Regions from separate parts of the Bradyrhizobium sp. NC92 genome, predicted to be linked through region 2. Evidence: riboswitches for the same ligand, from Rfam matches in the RefSeq annotation. Region 2 holds a riboswitch; each other region holds the start of a gene.
What was found. A riboswitch is a leader RNA that binds a small molecule or an ion and turns the genes downstream of it on or off. The one in region 2 is predicted to bind cobalamin.
Positions count from the first base shown of each region.

Region 1 (4,026 bases), 3.8 Mb from region 2:
GTGATCGGCCAGCGCCTCGAGCGCGCTTTCGACCCGGTCGTGATAGGGTTCCTCGCCTGCGGGAATGTCGAGCTTGGCGAGGTATGCCTTGCGGAAATCATCCGACGTGAACAGGCCGTGCAGATAGCTTCCCTGCACGCGTCCGTCGCGCGAGATGGCGCCTTCGGGCTCGCCGCCCAGCTTCGCGAAGGGGCGGGCGCGATCCGGGCCGTCGGTGCGGCCGATGTGAATCTCGTAGGCCTGGATCGGCTGATCCGTCGCGGCGTGCACGGCCGCAACGCGCGTGAGGGTTTTTTGCGGGCTCATCACCGTCTCGACATCGAGAAGCCCGAGGCCCGGCGTGTCGCCCGCAGGTCCCTCGATGCCCTCGGGATCGGCGACGCTGCGGCCCAGCATCTGATAGCCACCGCAGAGGCCGAGCACATGGCCGCCCCTGCGGTGATGCGCGAGGAGATCGATGTCCCAGCCTTGCGCGCGCAGGAAGGCGAGGTCGCCGCGGGTGGATTTGGAACCGGGGATGATAACGAGGCGCACGTCGCCCGGGATTGCTTCGCCTGGGCGCACCATTACGAGATCGACGCCCGGTTCGAGCTTGAGAGGATCGAGATCGTCAAAATTGGCGATCCGCGACAGTGCGAGACAGGCGATCTTGCATTGACCGGGCTTGCGTGCGTCGCGCAGGCCGAGCGCATCCTCGGCCGGCAGCTCGCCGGCACGCGCGAACCAGGGCAGCACGCCAAGACCGCGCCATGCGGTCTTTTGCTCGATCAGCCTGTAACCGTCGTCGAACAGCGTGGGGTCGCCGCGGAACTTGTTGATGACGAAGCCGGAGATCATCGCGGCGTCGTCGGGATCGATCACCGTCTTGATGCCCACCAGTTGGGCAATGACCCCGCCGCGATCGATGTCGCCCACCAGCACGACCGGCACATCCGCCTTGCGGGCAAAGCCCATATTGGCGATGTCGGACTTGCGCAAATTCACCTCGGCCGGACTGCCGGCGCCCTCGACCAGCACCAGATCGGCCCGCGCCTTCAGCCGTTCAAAGCTCGCCAGCACCGCGCCCATCAGCGACGGCTTCATCGCCGCGTATTCGCGCGCGCGTGCGGTCGCGATGCGCTTGCCATGGACCACGACTTGCGCGCCGACATCGGTCTCGGGCTTGAGCAGCACCGGGTTCATGTCGGTGTGCGGCTCGACACCTGCGGCGAGCGCCTGCAATGCCTGGGCGCGGCCAATCTCGCCGCCATCGACGGTGACGGCGGCGTTGTTCGACATGTTCTGCGGCTTGAACGGCAGCACCCGCAGACCACGGCGCGTGAAGGCGCGCGCGAGGCCGGCGACGATGAGCGACTTGCCCACGTCCGAGCCGGCCCCCTGGATCATCAATGCGCGTGCCATCGTGCCTTCAGAACTCGACGCCGGCCTGCGCCTTGATGCCGGAACGGAACGGATGCTTGACCAGCGTCATCTCGGTGACGAGGTCGGCGATCTCGATCAGCTCGTCCTTGGCGTTGCGCCCGGTGAGCACGACATGCGTCATCGGCGGCTTCTGCGTCGTCAGGAACTCCACCACCTCGGCGATGTCGAGATAGTCGTAGCGGAGCGCGATGTTGATCTCGTCGAGCACGACCATACGCAAGTTCGCGTCAAGGATCAGCTCCTTGGCTTTCTCCCAGCCGGCGCGTGCGGCGGCGATGTCGCGGGCACGGTCCTGCGTCTCCCAGGTAAAACCTTCGCCCATGGCGTGGAACTGGCAGAGATCGCCGAAATGGCCGGTGAGCAGGCGCCGTTCGCCGGTATCCCAGGCGCCCTTGATGAATTGCACCACCGCGCAAGGGAAGCCATGCGCGACGCAGCGGACGATCATGCCGAAGGCCGAGGAGGATTTTCCCTTGCCCGCGCCGGTATGGACGATGATCAGGCCCTTTTCGCCGCTCTTGGTCGCCATGATCTTGTCGCGGGCGGCCTTCTTCTTCGCCATTTTCTGGGCGTGCCTGATGTCGGTATCCTCGGCTGATTGGGTATCCGGTTCAGACGTCATGGGACCCGGTCCTTCGGCTTGACAAGTGGCGGCCACCGGCAAATGGTGGCCCGGCGTTGGTTCCTGTCCTATGACAGGCGAAGAGGGAATGCGATAGGGTCCGAATCGGCAAGATTTGGATCCAAACTGCAGCCGCCCCCGCGACCGTGACCGGAGAGATGCCCGAAGCCACTGATTCCTTTTGGAATCGGGAAGGCGGGGATCGAAGGGCCAAAACCCTGCTCCGCAAGCCGGGAGACCTGCCAGCGCGGACGAGTTTTGGACCGGCGGACGGGGTGTTCCGCGACGGGGAAGCGGGCCTTCAGGAGAATGGTCCGTGCGCCTCATCGCCTCCCGCTGTTATCTGGAAGAGGCGATGACCGTCACACTTCATGTCTGCATCACCTGCCGCGCCGGCCAGACGCTGGGCGAGGGCGAGACGACGCCCGGCAAGCGCCTGCACGGCGCGATCCTCGAGGCCGGCGTGCCGGAGGGCGTCAACGTGGTTCCCGTCGAATGCCTGTCGGCCTGCAGCCAGGGCTGCTCGGTCGCGCTCAGCGCGCCCGGCCGCTGGTCCTATGTCTATGGCCGCCTGTCCGATGCGAATGCGCAGGACGTGGTCGCAGGCGCCGCTGCCTACGCGGCCGCGCCCGATGGCATCGTGCCCTGGCGCAGCCGACCCGAAATCTTCCGCAAGCAGTCGCTTGCCCGCATTCCCCCCATTGCCGTCGTGCCGGAGGCCGCTGAATGAACTCGCTCGCAAAAGTCCCGGTTACGGTGGTCACCGGTTTCCTCGGCTCCGGCAAGACGACGCTGATCCAGCATCTGCTCAGCAATGCCGGCGGCAAGAAGCTCGCAGTGCTCGTCAACGAGTTCGGCAGCGAGGGCGTCGACGGCGAGATCCTGAAATCCTGCGCCGATGCGAACTGCCCGGAGGAGAACATCGTCGAGCTCGCCAATGGCTGCATCTGCTGCACGGTGGCCGATGATTTCATTCCGACGATGGAGCAATTGCTGGCGCGGCCGGTGCGGCCCGATCACATCCTGATCGAGACCTCCGGCCTGGCATTGCCGAAGCCGCTCTTGAAGGCGTTCGACTGGCCGGAGATCCGCTCGCGCATCACGGTCGACGGCGTGATTGCGCTGGCCGACGCCGAGGCTGTCGCGGCCGGCCGCTTCGCGCCGGATCCGGCTGCGGTCGAAGCGCAGCGCGCGGCGGACGAAAATCTCGATCACGAGACGCCGCTGTCGGAGGTGTTCGAGGATCAGATCGCCTGTGCCGACATCGTGCTGCTGACCAAGGCCGACCTTGCGGGCACCGCGGGCATCGAAGCCGCAAAGGCGGCGATCACCGCCGAGATGTCGCGCCGCGTGCCGATGCTGCCGGTCACAGACGGCGCGATCGATGCGCGCGTCATTCTCGGGCTCGGTGCGGCGGCCGAGAACGATCTCGCCGCGCGCCCCTCGCATCATGACGGCGAGGAAGAGCACGAGCATGATGATTTCGCCTCCGTCGTGATCGACCTTCCGGAGGTGGCGGATATCGAGGCGCTGGTCGCATCGGTGCAGAAGCTGGCGCGCGAGCAGAACGTGCTGCGGGCCAAGGGCTACATCGCGGTCGCGGGCAAGCCGATGCGCCTGTTGCTGCAGGCGGTCGGTGAGCGCGTGCGCCACCAGTTCGACAAGCCATGGGGCGCGGGTCACAGGCAGTCCAAGCTCGTCGTGATCGGCGAGCACGGCGATATCGACGAGTCCGCCATCAAGGCAGGATTGGGAGTCTGATGCACGTCGTCTTCCGCGAGAGCCGCGGTCTCGAGGAGACCGCGACGCCAAGAGACATCGGCCAGGACCCGGCCGATCTCGTGGTGCTCTCGTATTCGGATTCCGACCTTGCCGCGTTTGCGGCCGGCTGGCGGCGCGGCCGAGGCAGCCTGCCGTCGCTGCGGCTCGCCAATCTCGCCGAGCTGCGTCATCCGCTGTCGGTCGACACCTATATCGAGCGC
Region 1 is NZ_CP104171.1:3,093,349-3,097,374, forward strand. It holds gene N2602_RS14325 (cobyric acid synthase) at 1-1,401, opposite strand, end outside; gene cobO (cob(I)yrinic acid a,c-diamide adenosyltransferase) at 1,409-2,044, opposite strand; cobalamin riboswitch at 2,085-2,306, shown strand; gene N2602_RS14335 (DUF1636 domain-containing protein) at 2,400-2,774, shown strand; gene cobW (cobalamin biosynthesis protein CobW) at 2,771-3,805, shown strand; gene cobN (cobaltochelatase subunit CobN) at 3,805-4,026, shown strand, end outside.
Region 1: linked by a shared signal. The riboswitch ahead of N2602_RS14335 (DUF1636 domain-containing protein) and the one ahead of metE (5-methyltetrahydropteroyltriglutamate--homocysteine S-methyltransferase) in region 2 are both predicted to bind cobalamin.

Region 2 (4,026 bases):
CCGACCTGAATGTCCAGCCTTCATGAGTCCAGGCGAGCGGTGCTAGGAGCACTATCACCGCGAGCCTCCGAGTTATCAGTTTGCCGTCGGGCGGCACCTTACATCGGCCGCCTGTCAGTAAGTTCTCCTGCCCAACCAATGTGTGGAAACGAGGCAACGCGAAATGCTTGTCAGTGACTCGATGAATGATCGGTTCGTGGTTGCGCGACGGCGGACCGGATTCGGGGATTGCCTATGGTCGTTGGCATCAGCTTGGCGTTACGCAAAGCGGACCGGGCGGACGTTGGCAATCGATTGGCGTGGCTCATGTTATCTCGATCAGCCATTCACCAACGCCTTTCCAGTGTTCTTCGAGCCAGTTCAAGCCATCGACGGGGTGCGGGTCATTTGCGATGACCGGATCAATCAAATGTCATTTCCAGGGCCGTTCTTCCCATCTTGGTGGAATAGGGCACCGATAGATTGCGTTTATCGCCCAGATGAACAGATCTTCCAGGAGCGTGACGAGCTGGACCAACTTTTCCAAAGTCCGGAAGATGTCGATGCTAACACTGTGGTGTGTGACGCCTGCTTAATGTGGCGCTGCGATGAGGATGCCGAACGGCAGATATTTCGGACGATCAAACCCCAACCGGAAATTCGGGCTCGAATTAATGCCATTTACCAAGAGCACTTTGAGGGACACAGCATAATCGGAGTTCATGTTCGTCACGGCAACGGCGAAGATATCATGGGACATAAGCCCTATTGGGCGGATCCGGAACTCGCCTTTCGGCAGGTATGTACTGCCATCCATAAGGCGAAAGCGTTACCGCATCCAAGCCCGGTGAAGCTGTTCTTGTGCACGGACAGCACGCTGATGGTCGACAAGCTATCTGGAATATTCCCCGATCTCTTCACTATACCCAAGCATTTCCAGGCACCTCATGCTGGACCTTTACATAGTGCAGAACTTGGCGCCGAAGGCGGGTTCTCTGCCCTGATTGAGATGTATCTCCTCGGGCGGTGCGATACGGTCATTCGGTTTCCACCGACGAGCGCCTTCACGCGCTATGCTCGCCTCTTTGCGCCCCGCGTTATGGAGTTCGATTTGAAGGATCCGACGCGATTGATCCTTATTGAAGGATCGCCGGAACGGCTGACGGCCTCATGAAAGTCAGCGGATCATCATCTGCTAGACGTTATGGCGATCGGTATTCCAGCATCCATTCAGATGCCAATCTGATGGCGAAGGTAGATGTCGATGATGTGAATCGGTCCTTGAGGCGATACAAGAGTGGACAAAGCGCCTGACGCCGTGCGCGATCGAGGTGGCGCTAAGTTTTGGAGAACGTGGTGCGGCGCGGCGATTACGTGATCGATGATTATTGCGCCTGAATTGGTCAACTCATTCGAGAGGTCCTACACAGCTTCGGGCAAGCCGCTCCACGAACGTGCCGACTTGATCAAGATTCGGAAGTCGAAGACCAGACGCCTCCGCCTGCGCGCTCGCTGTTTCGGCCAAGACCGCACTTTGGATCATGCTCTGGCGGTCGCCTCGGGCAGTCGCTCGCAAATCGTATTGGAGACAGCCGAGTGAAGATCCTGCACGTGCACAAACGGTCGACTGAATATCTACGATCCACCCGTGCGCAGGTCACGAAAGGCCCGGCCATGCGGCGCATGCCTCGGATTGGGATGCCTCTCATTGGCGTGTGCCAAATCGGCGAGGATGAGGCGGTGATATTCAACGGTTGACGGAACGGTGGTTTTGCAGGTAGTTCATTTTCGTTCGAGGTTCTCTGGGTCCCGCTTGATCCGGAGCTAAGAGGGAAGCCGGTGTGATGCCGGCGCTGCCCCCGCAACTGTAAGCGGCGAGCCGCTGTCCAATAGTGTCACTGAAGCCGGTTGGCTTCGGGAAGGCCGGACAGCAGCCATGACCCGCGAGCCAGGAGACCTGCCCCGACAACGTTTTCGTCCACGGGCGGGGTGTCCCGGTGGTGCGTCAAGAAGTCGCCGCCGCGGCGGCCTTTACCTGTGCGCATCCACCATCGCCTTGCCCCAAACCATGGGGTTGAAGCGATGTCTAACAGTTCACTTTCCGTTGCCACGCTAGGTATGCCACGCATCGGTCCGCGCCGGGAACTCAAATTCGCGCTCGAGAGCTACTGGGCCGGTAAGTCAAGCGAAGCACAGCTTTTCGAGGCTGCGGCTGGACTTCGCCTCGCCAACTGGGCGCGGCAGAAATCGCTCGGCGCGACCATCATTCCTTCGAACGACTTCTCGCTGTATGACCATGTGCTTGATACCAGTGTGATGGTCGGCGCGATTCCTGACGGTTACGGTTGGGTCGCAGGTCCAGTGTCACTCAAGACCTACTTCGCCATGGCGCGCGGTGCAGGAGAGGATCAAGATGCGGATCGCCGGCACGGCCATCATCAACAGGGCCCGGCAGCGCAGGAAATGACAAAGTGGTTCGACACCAACTACCATTACATGGTGCCGGAATTTCGCAAGGACCAAACATTCAAGCTTTCCTCTCGTAAGCCGATTGAGGAATATGAGGAAGCAAAGAGCCTTGGATACCAGACGCGCTGTGTGCTGGTTGGCCCGGTCACCTTCCTGAAGCTCGGCAAGAGTGCAGATCCGGGATTCAATCCACTGTTGCTGCTCGATCAGCTTCTACCGGTCTACGTCGATGTCCTTCGCGAACTAGCCGCGCGAGGTGCGGAATGGGTTCAGCTCGACGAACCCTGCCTGGTCCTCGACCTCGACGAGGTATCCCGCGGCGCGTTGGGGCGGGCCTATGCCCATTTCGCAAATGCGGTGCCCGGCCTCAAAATCATGCTGGCTACCTACTTTGGGAGCCTCGGCGACAACCTCGATACTGCCTTGGCCTTGCCGGTTGCCGGGCTTCACGTCGACCTGGTGCGGGCGTCAGATCAGTTGAGCGCAATCGCCGCCATAGCTCGCAGCGATCTCGTTCTCTCACTTGGGGTCATTGACGGACGCAATGTCTGGCGATCCAATCTGTCGGACTTGTTCAACAAGTTGGCGCCAACTATAGCAAAGCTCGGTCATAACCGCGTCCAGATCGCCCCTTCGTGCTCGCTGCTTCATGTCCCGGTCGACGTCGAGCTCGAAAGCGATCTCGATTTTGATGTAAAGAGCTGGCTGGCGTTCTCGGTCCAGAAGATCAAGGAGCTGACGACCGTGGCAAGTGCGCTCGCCGGCAAGCATGCCCGCGTATCGCGCCTCCTTGCGGCCTCCAAGAGGGCGGCCTTAGCGCGCGAGAAGTCGTCCAAGATTCACAACGCCAACGTCACCCGGCGCATGACTACGATTGACCAAACAATGCGTCGCCGTCAAAGTCCGTACGCGCGCCGTGCCGAGCTTCAGCGCGCTCGGTTCGCCTTGCCAACATTCCCAACGACGACGATTGGATCATTCCCGCAGACCGCAGACATTCGCCGTGCCCGTGCGTCCCACGCGCAGGGAACGTTGACTGCCGCGCAATACGAGGATTTCCTCAAAGCGGAAACGGCGCGTGCGGTCAGATGGCAGGACGACATAGGGCTCGACGTGCTCGTGCATGGCGAGTTCGAGCGCAATGACATGGTGCAGTATTTCGGTGAGAAGCTGTCGGGCTTCGTCTTCACAAAGCACGGTTGGGTCCAGTCCTATGGCTCGCGTTACGTCCGCCCACCGATTCTGTTTGGGGACGTCTCCCGTCCGAAGCCGATGACGGTCGACTGGTGGCGCTATGCGCAGTCGCTGACCGAGAAGCCGGTGAAGGCAATGTTGACCGGGCCGGTGACCATTCTGAACTGGTCGTTTGTTCGTGATGATATCTCGCGAAGCGAGGCTTGCCTACAGATCGCGCTCGCGATCCGGGACGAGGTGGTCGACCTTCAGAACGCTGGAGCAAAAATGATCCAGATAGACGAGGCCGCGTTGCGTGAGGGATTGCCGCTACGCAAATCACAGTGGAAAAGCTATCTCGATTGGGCCATAGACGGCTTTCGCATTTGCTCCTCAGTCGTTGCG
Region 2 is NZ_CP104171.1:6,855,076-6,859,101, reverse strand. It holds gene N2602_RS32075 (nodulation protein NodZ) at 164-1,153, shown strand; cobalamin riboswitch at 1,758-1,959, shown strand; gene metE (5-methyltetrahydropteroyltriglutamate--homocysteine S-methyltransferase) at 2,062-4,026, shown strand, end outside.

Region 3 (4,026 bases), 3.7 Mb from region 2:
AACTGACGAAGCCGACGGGCGCGCTCGGCCGGCTGGAGCAGCTCGCGATCGAGCTTGCGGGCCTGCAGGCCACCGAGCAGCCGCGCGCCGCGCGCGTCCCGATCATCATCTTCGCGGGCGACCACGGCATCGTCGGACAGGGGGTGTCGGCCTATCCGCAAGCCGTCACCATCGCGATGATGGCGAATTTTGCCTCCGGAGGCGCCGCGATCTCGGTGCTGGCGCGCGAGCTGGGTTCGAGCCTCGAGGTCGTCGATGCCGGTACGCTGTCCGAGGTGCAGATGGCCGGAATCGTCACCGACAAGCCGCGCGGCGGCACGCGCGATTTCAGTGCCGAGGCCGCGCTCACCCCGGCGGAATTGGTCTTCGCCTTTGAGGCCGGCCAGCGCGCGGTGGCGCGCGCCGAGGCCGGCCGGCCTGATCTCTTGATCTTTGGCGAGATGGGGATCGGCAACACCACGACGTCAGCTGCGATTGCTGCGAGCCTGCTCGGTGTGAGCGCCGAAGAGATCGCCGGCAGCGGCACCGGCGTCGATGCGGCCGGCCGCGTACACAAGGCGCGGGTGATCGATGCGGCGATCGCACGCCATCGCGTCGCCGGAGCCTCGGTCGAGACAATCCTGTGCGCGGTCGGCGGCCTCGAAATCGCGGCGATCTCGGGCGCCATCATCGCGGCCGCGCAACGCCGCATTCCCGTATTGATCGACGGCTTCATCGTCTCGGTGGCGGCGCTGGCGGCGGCGCGGCTCAATCCCTCCTGCCAGCCGTTCCTGTTGCCCTCGCATCAATCGGCGGAGCAAGGACATCGGCTGGTGTTGCGCGCGCTGAACGTGCAGCCGCTGATCAGCCTCGATCTCAGGCTCGGCGAGGGATCGGGCGCCGCCATTGCGCTGCCGCTGGTGCGCTCGGCCTGCGCACTTCACAACGGCATGGCGACCTTTGCGCAGGCCAATGTGCCGGACCGGTCTAGCTGATCCGCTGATTGACCGAGACGACGCGCCAGCCGCTGGCGAGCCGGTCGATCCGGGTCAGCGACAACGGATCGATCACGAAGCGCAACGCCGCTTCCGGTGCGAGATCGAGCGCGATGCAGAGCGCGGCGCGGATCGTGCCGGAATGGACGACCAGCGCTGCGGAGCCTGCGCCGATCCGCGACAGGCCGAGGCGGACGCGGGCGACCTGATCCGCAAAGCTTTCGCCGTTCGGCGGCCGTCCGCGCGCCGGATCGCGCCAGAACTGCGCGTAGGCCTCGCCGCCGGTCGCGGCGAGCTCGTCATGCCGATGGCCGGTCCAATCGCCGAAATCCTGCTCGCGGAATTCGCTGACCAGCTCTGGTTCCAGCCCCAGCGCGCGCGCCGTCTCGACCGTGCGCCGCGACGGGCTGGCATAGCTTGCGACATCCGCGGGCAAGCGCTGCTTGAGAGCCACCAATGCCGCGTGATCGCCGAGATTGGCCGGCGCATCGGCTGCATGGATCGTCCCGGCTACGCCCGCGACAACCGCGTGCCGTATCAACCAGAGGAAGGTCTCGCCTTCCATGCTCATCTCCAAGGAAGCTTGTGCGGTCGCCACGACGCCGCAACTGGGACATTGACTCTGTCTTGGTGGTAATCCTAGATGCTCGCGACGGTTTTCCCGAGAGGGAATGAAAAGGGAATGCGGTGCGGGGAAAATTGTCCCCAATGCCGCGGCTGCCCCCGCAACTGTGAGCGGTGAATCCTTCGTCACGAGCCACTGGGTCCTCGGTCCCGGGAAGGCGACGAAGAGGTCACGACCCGCGAGCCAGGAGACCTGCCGTCAGCCGTGGTCACACGCGAAGATGTCGGTCGGGGAGTACAGACATTCGGCTTCATCGGACGGCTGCAAGGCCAAAAGGTGAGACCTCGTTCGCTGTGACGTGCCACTGACGTCATACCGAGGTTTGTACCGTGTCTTCCATCCGTATCGCACGACCGCGCCGCGTCCTGCTGGTTTCCGCCGCGTTCACGTCCTTCGCCGTTCTCGATCCGCCTGCCGCTCTGGCGCAGCAGGTCCGAGAGCCGCTGCCACCCGTCGAGGTCTCGCCCGCCCAGGCGCGCAAGCCGGCCAGACCGGCAGCAGGAGAGGCGGCGAGCGCGCGCCGCGCGGCAGCGCGCAGGCCGGCGGCGGTATCGGCAGCGCCAAAACCCGTCATGCCGGATCTGACGGCGCAAACGCCGCTCAACACCAATGCCGTTGCCGAAAGCGCTTCGCGGCTCGGCCTGACGGTGCGGCAGACGCCCGCGACCGTCGAGGTGATCTCGGCCGAAACCATGCGCGAGCAGGGCTATCGCACCGTGTCCGAGGTGGCGCAGGGCGCCGTCGGCGTCACCTCCGGCGACAACCCGGCCGAACCTTCCGCCTTCTCGATGCGCGGCTTCACCAACAGCCAGATCAACACGCTCTACAACGGCATCAAGATCGGTCCGCAGAACATGACCTCGCGGATCGTCGACACCGCCAATCTGGAGGCCGTGGAATTCCTCAAAGGACCGGCCTCGCTGATCTCGGGCGAGGGTGCCGCGGGAGGCGCCATCAACTTCGTCACCAAGCAACCGCACACGGGAGCGATCCGCAACGAGGCAAATTTCTCCTGGGATTCGCTGAATTCGTTCCGGGCCCATTACGGCTCAGGCGGCAGCACCAATGTGCAAGGGCTGGACTATCGCTTCGACATCAGCCGTTCCACGCTCAACGGCTTTGCCGACGACACCAACGTCAAGACGTTCGGCACGTCCGGCCAGCTCAATTACCGGGTCTCCGACAGCCTCAAGATCTGGGGTGCGGTCGAGTATCGCGAAGACCGCTCGAAGGCCTATTGGGGCGCGCCGCTGGTGCCGGTCGCCTTCAGCGGTTCGCATGCGACGACGGGGATCGTCTCCGGCAATTACGTCTCGAATTACAACGGTACCAATCTCGGTGCCGTCACAATCGACGACCGCACCTTCAACACCAATTACAACGTTCTCGATAACCGCAACGTGGCGCAGGAAGTGTGGCTGCGCGGCGGCTTCGAGCTGAAGCTCGCGCCTGACCTCACGCTGAAAAGTCAGGCCTATGGCTATGGCGCCGAACGGACCTGGTTCAACAACGAGATCGAGGCATTCAACTCCACCACGAACCTGGTCGATCGCGAGCGCTTCTATGTCGCCCATAGCCAGCGGCTGGTCGGCAACATCACCGACCTGATCTGGGACACCAACATCGCAGGATTCGACAACCGGTTGGTCACGACGCTCTCGTCGAGCTATCTCGATTTCGTCAGGCCCGGCGCGGCAAACTTTCCCGGAGATTCCGTTTCGCTGGTCGATCCCAACCGCGGCTTCTACGGCCTGCTCACGACACAGCAGCAGACCGCGCGCATCGACAACGAAGCGTTGTCGTTCGAGGACCGGTTGAAGCTGACGCGCAGCTTCGCGTTGATCGGGGGCCTGCGTGTCGAGCACATCGGACTCGACCGTAACTCGACCGACAAGGCCGGGCTGGAGAAGGCAGGCTTTCCGTACACCAAAGACTGGGCGCCGGTGACGGGCCGCATTGGCTACACCTGGGAGGCCGTGCCCGGCCTGACCTTCTTCAGCCAGTACGCCACCGGGGCCGACGTCGCAGCCAACAACATCTTCCTGCTGTTGCCGACCCAGCCACTGGACCTGACGACGTCGCGAACCTACGAGACCGGCGTCAAGCATCTGTTCTGGGACAATAGGGCGGAGTGGTCGTTCTCGGCCTACGACATCCTGCGCAAGAACGTCTATGCGGCGGCCGGCGGGCAGGCGCTCAATATCGCCGGGCGGCAGGAGTCCAAGGGCGTCGAGCTTGCCGCCTCGGTGCGGCCGATCGAGCCGCTTCGGTTGTGGGGCAACATCGCCTATGTCGATGCGCGCTATGCCGACTACAATTTCGTCGGTGGCTCGTTCTCCGGCAATACGCCGCCGAACGTACCGCGAATCGTGGCCAATGCCGGCGCATCGTACCGGTTCTTCACGCCCTGGCCTGTGGAGCTCGGCA
Region 3 is NZ_CP104171.1:3,110,597-3,114,622, forward strand. It holds gene cobT (nicotinate-nucleotide--dimethylbenzimidazole phosphoribosyltransferase) at 1-974, shown strand, start outside; gene N2602_RS14415 (histidine phosphatase family protein) at 967-1,539, opposite strand; cobalamin riboswitch at 1,611-1,814, shown strand; gene N2602_RS14420 (TonB-dependent siderophore receptor) at 1,929-4,026, shown strand, end outside.
Region 3: linked by a shared signal. The riboswitch ahead of N2602_RS14420 (TonB-dependent siderophore receptor) and the one ahead of metE (5-methyltetrahydropteroyltriglutamate--homocysteine S-methyltransferase) in region 2 are both predicted to bind cobalamin.

Region 4 (4,026 bases), 3.7 Mb from region 2:
GAGATAGGCCCCCCACCAGATGTGAAGCCCAGCCGGATCGAGCGACTGGAACGCCGTGCCGCCGTCGAGCATCACGACCACCGTGTCGACGCCCTGCGGCCAGCCTCCCTCGCGCAAGCGCCGGCCCGTCGTGACCAGAAAGGGCTCGCCGATATCGTTGAGCGGCAGCGCATGCGCCGCACACAGCGCCTGGATCGAGGTGATGCCGGGCACGACTTCGATTGTCGGCAACGGATTCAATCGCCGCGCAATGCGCAGCGAGGAATCGTAGAGCGACGGGTCGCCCCAGATCAGCAGCGCGACCTTGCCTTCGATCCCGAGATGATCTGCGATCGTCTGCGACCAGGTCGCGGCAACCGCATCGTGCCAATCGTCCACGCCCTTGCGGTAATCAGCTTCACCGGCATCCCGCACCGGAAGATCGAACTCGGCGATAACGGTCTTGTCGTTGGTCAGCACATCCGCGCAAATCGTCCGCCTGAGATCGGCGAGATCGGATTTTGCGCTCCCCTTGCGCGGGATCAGGACGAGATCGGCCGCGTTGATGGCGCGGGTCGCGGCGCGCGTGAGCTGCTCGGGATCGCCGCAACCGATGCCTATCAGGGAGAGCGTGAGCATCGGGCGTACGGGGCGACCATGACGGCCGCCCCTTGTCTCTTAAGCCGCGTTGTGCAGGCGAGGCGTGACGAGGCCAGGCGCGGTGACACCACGCAGAGACTTCGCCAGCGCCAGCACGGCAAGATCGGCCAGCGGCTCGATCACGATGACCAGTGCATAGGACGCCGCGAACGTCGCGATGCTGGCGAGGTTGCTCATGGCGAAACCGGAACCATAAAGCGCCCAGAACGCCACCCAGGCGATCACGCCGGCCTGGTAGGTCGTCGAAAGCGCCAGCGCCTGCCGATACTTCAAATCAACATAGGCGCTGTTGCGCGAAATGATCCGGGCAGCGATTGCCTGGATCGCGAACAGCGGCACCAGCAGCGTCGTGACATTCATGCCATATTGCGGCAGGTCGGCCGGCTCGAAGAAAACGCCCTGGAGCAGCAGGCCGAGCGCAAGGCCGAACGCCGCGGGAGCCGCGCCGAACAGCAGGAACAGTGTCGAGCCGAGAATGAAGTGCACCTCGGAGACGCCGACCGGGAAGTGCGGCAGGATCTCGAAGAAGGTGAAGACGAGGCCGGTGGTGGCGAGCGTCCGCGCCGCGAACGACACGACGCCCTGCTCGCGCACGGTCTCGGCCGCAAGCTTCAAGGCAATGCCACCTGCGGCGATGCCGGTTGCGTAACTCAACACGAGCTTGGCGCCCGTCACGACGCCGGGTTCGATATGCATGGCTCAATTCCTTCCTGCCGTCACACCCGACGGCCTTGGCCTCAATACGTGCACGGCCGGTCTCCTGGCTCGCGGTTCACTGGGTTCTCCGGCCTTCCCGGACCTTGCGGTCCAGTGGCGGTTCGGAGCCCCTCACCGCTTACAGTCGCGGGGGCGGCTGGGGTTTTGGGCGCCGCAACTGGGTCCGCCCATCCCCATTCCCGATTATGCTCCGGCGCTTTGCGCCGCGTCGAGCACCATGCCGCTCTTGTGTGCCCCTTTCGCATTGCGGGCGTCAAGGGGCGAACCGCTGCCGGAGCCGTCATGCCGGATATTCTCCCGCCAGCGCGCCGAACAGGATCACGGCGGCGGTGGAAGCGGCGCCGCCGCGGCCAAGCTGCTCGGCAAGCTCGGCAATCGTGGTACGGACCAGCCGTTCGTCGGGACGCCCGAGAGATTCGGCGAACAGCGCCGGGGTGCTGGGGGCGAGACCGTGCGCGATCAATTTTGCGGCAAGCGCCGGAAAGGTGCGCCGGCCCATATAGACCACGGTCGTGGCCTCGGGATCAGCCAGCGCGGCCCAATTCAAATTGGGCGGCAACTCGCCGGTGACATCAGCACCGGTGATGAACTGCACCCGGCGGGAGGTATGCCGCCGGGTCAAGGGAATGCCGGCCTCGGCGGCGGCGACACAAGCGGATGTGACGCCGGGAACGATCTCGTAGCCGATGCCGGCTTCGCGCAGTGTTTCCAGCTCCTCCTCGAGCCGGCCGAAAATGCCGGCATCGCCGGACTTGAGGCGCACCACGCGCGCGCCGGTTGCGGCGTAGTCGACCAGGAGACGGTTGACGTGGTGCTGCTTGGTCGAAGGACGCCCGGCCCGCTTTCCCACCGCGACGAGATTGGCACCGGGCCGGGCGAGATCGAGGATCGCGCCGGAGGCAAGGTCGTCATAGAGCACGACATCGGCCTCGCGCAGCCGCGCGGCGCCCTTCACCGTGAGGAGCTCGGGGTCGCCGGGGCCGGCGGAGACGAAAGAGACAAAACCGCTCACCGGTCCTCCGCGATCAGATGGAAGAACGTGCCGGTGGCATGGCCACGGCGCGAGCCGGTCTCTGCAATGACTGTGCCGGTGGCGTCGTGCACGACCGCGAGCGGCGTATCGGGCTGGGTGAGGATGGTCGAATAGTGGAACTCGTGGCCGCGCAGGCGCGCACCCGGCCGATGCCCCGGCATCGGCGCGGCGAGTTCGGCCAGACGATAGCCGAGATGCATGCGGCGCTTGGCAAAGCTGGTCTCCAGGCCGAGCAGCCCCGTCAACTCATGGCTGATACCGTCGGCGTCGGTGAGGCCTGTGCCCAGCACCATATAGCCTCCGCATTCGCCATGCACGGGCCGTGTCTCGGCGAAAGCGCGCAAGGAGCTGCGAAAGCGCGCATTGGCCGCGATCTTTCCGGCATGCAGCTCGGGATAGCCGCCTGGCAGCCAGCACACGTCGGCGCTCGCATCGGGCGCTTCGTCGGCCAGCGGCGAGAACGGCACGATCTCGGCGCCCGCCGCGCGCCAGGCTTCCAGCATGTGCGGATAGACGAAGGAGAATGCCGCATCGCGGGCCAGCGCGATGCGCTGGCCGGGCGGCGTTACGCTCATATCGTTCGCCGCAGCTTGCGGCGACCATTTGCCCGCCGAGTTGAGCACCGCATCGAGATCGACGTGCTCGGCAACGAAGCGCGCGGCCTCGTCGATCAGCTTGCCGATCTCGGCCTGCTCCTCGGCCTGCACGAGGCCGAGATGCCGCTTCGGCAGGCTGATCTCGGCATGGCGCGGCAGCGCGCCGAACACGGTGATGCCGGCCTCGTTCAGCGCGCGCCGCACCAGATCCTCGTGGCGCGGGCTGGCGACGCGGTTGAGCACGACGCCCGCGAGGCGCACGCCGGCGCGGTAATCGCGAAGGCCTGTGGCGATCGCTGCCGCGGTCTGCGCCTGGCCGGAGGGATCGATCACAAGAACCACCGGCCAGCCCAGCATCTCCGCAATGTCAGCGGTCGCTCCGGTGCCGGAGACGCCGCGTGCGGCGACGCCGTCGAACAGGCCCATCGAGCCTTCGGCGAGGACAATGTCGGCGTCCGTGCCGCGGCTGACGAGATGCGCGATCGTCGTTCGATCCATCGCCCAGCTATCGACGTTGACAGAGGCGCGTCCCGTAGCGGCGGCGTGGAAGGCGGGATCGATATAGTCTGGCCCGCTCTTGAAGCACTGCACGTTCAGTCCGCGATGGCGCCAGGCGCGGGCGAGCGCCAGCGTCAGCGTGGTCTTGCCGACGCCGGAGGCCGGCGCGGAGATGACGAGCGCAGCCGGCATCACGACGCCTCCGGAAAGCGCGGCTCGGCACCGACCGGGCGATAGCGGCGGTCGTAGTCGGCGGCATAGAGGCGGCTCTCGTCGAAATCCGCAGCGCCAAGCGTCTTGCCGATCAGGATCAGCGCGGTGCGCTCCATCTCGCTGCCCACGGCCGCATCGAGCGTTGCCAGCGTCGCGCGCACGATGCGCTGCTCCGGCCAGCTCGCGCGCCAGACGATCGCGACCGGGCAATCCGCGCCGTAATGCGGCGTCAGCTCGGCGACGACCTGGTCGAGCAGATGGATCGACAGGTGAATCGCGAGCACCGCGCCGGTCGCAGCGAACGCGGCGAGCTTCTCGCCTTCGGGCATC
Region 4 is NZ_CP104171.1:3,106,350-3,110,375, reverse strand. It holds gene cobF (precorrin-6A synthase (deacetylating)) at 1-618, opposite strand, end outside; gene N2602_RS14400 (energy-coupling factor ABC transporter permease) at 658-1,335, opposite strand; cobalamin riboswitch at 1,372-1,591, opposite strand; gene cobA (uroporphyrinogen-III C-methyltransferase) at 1,637-2,368, opposite strand; gene N2602_RS14390 (cobyrinate a,c-diamide synthase) at 2,365-3,675, opposite strand; gene cobM (precorrin-4 C(11)-methyltransferase) at 3,675-4,026, opposite strand, start outside.
Region 4: linked by a shared signal. The riboswitch ahead of N2602_RS14400 (energy-coupling factor ABC transporter permease) and the one ahead of metE (5-methyltetrahydropteroyltriglutamate--homocysteine S-methyltransferase) in region 2 are both predicted to bind cobalamin.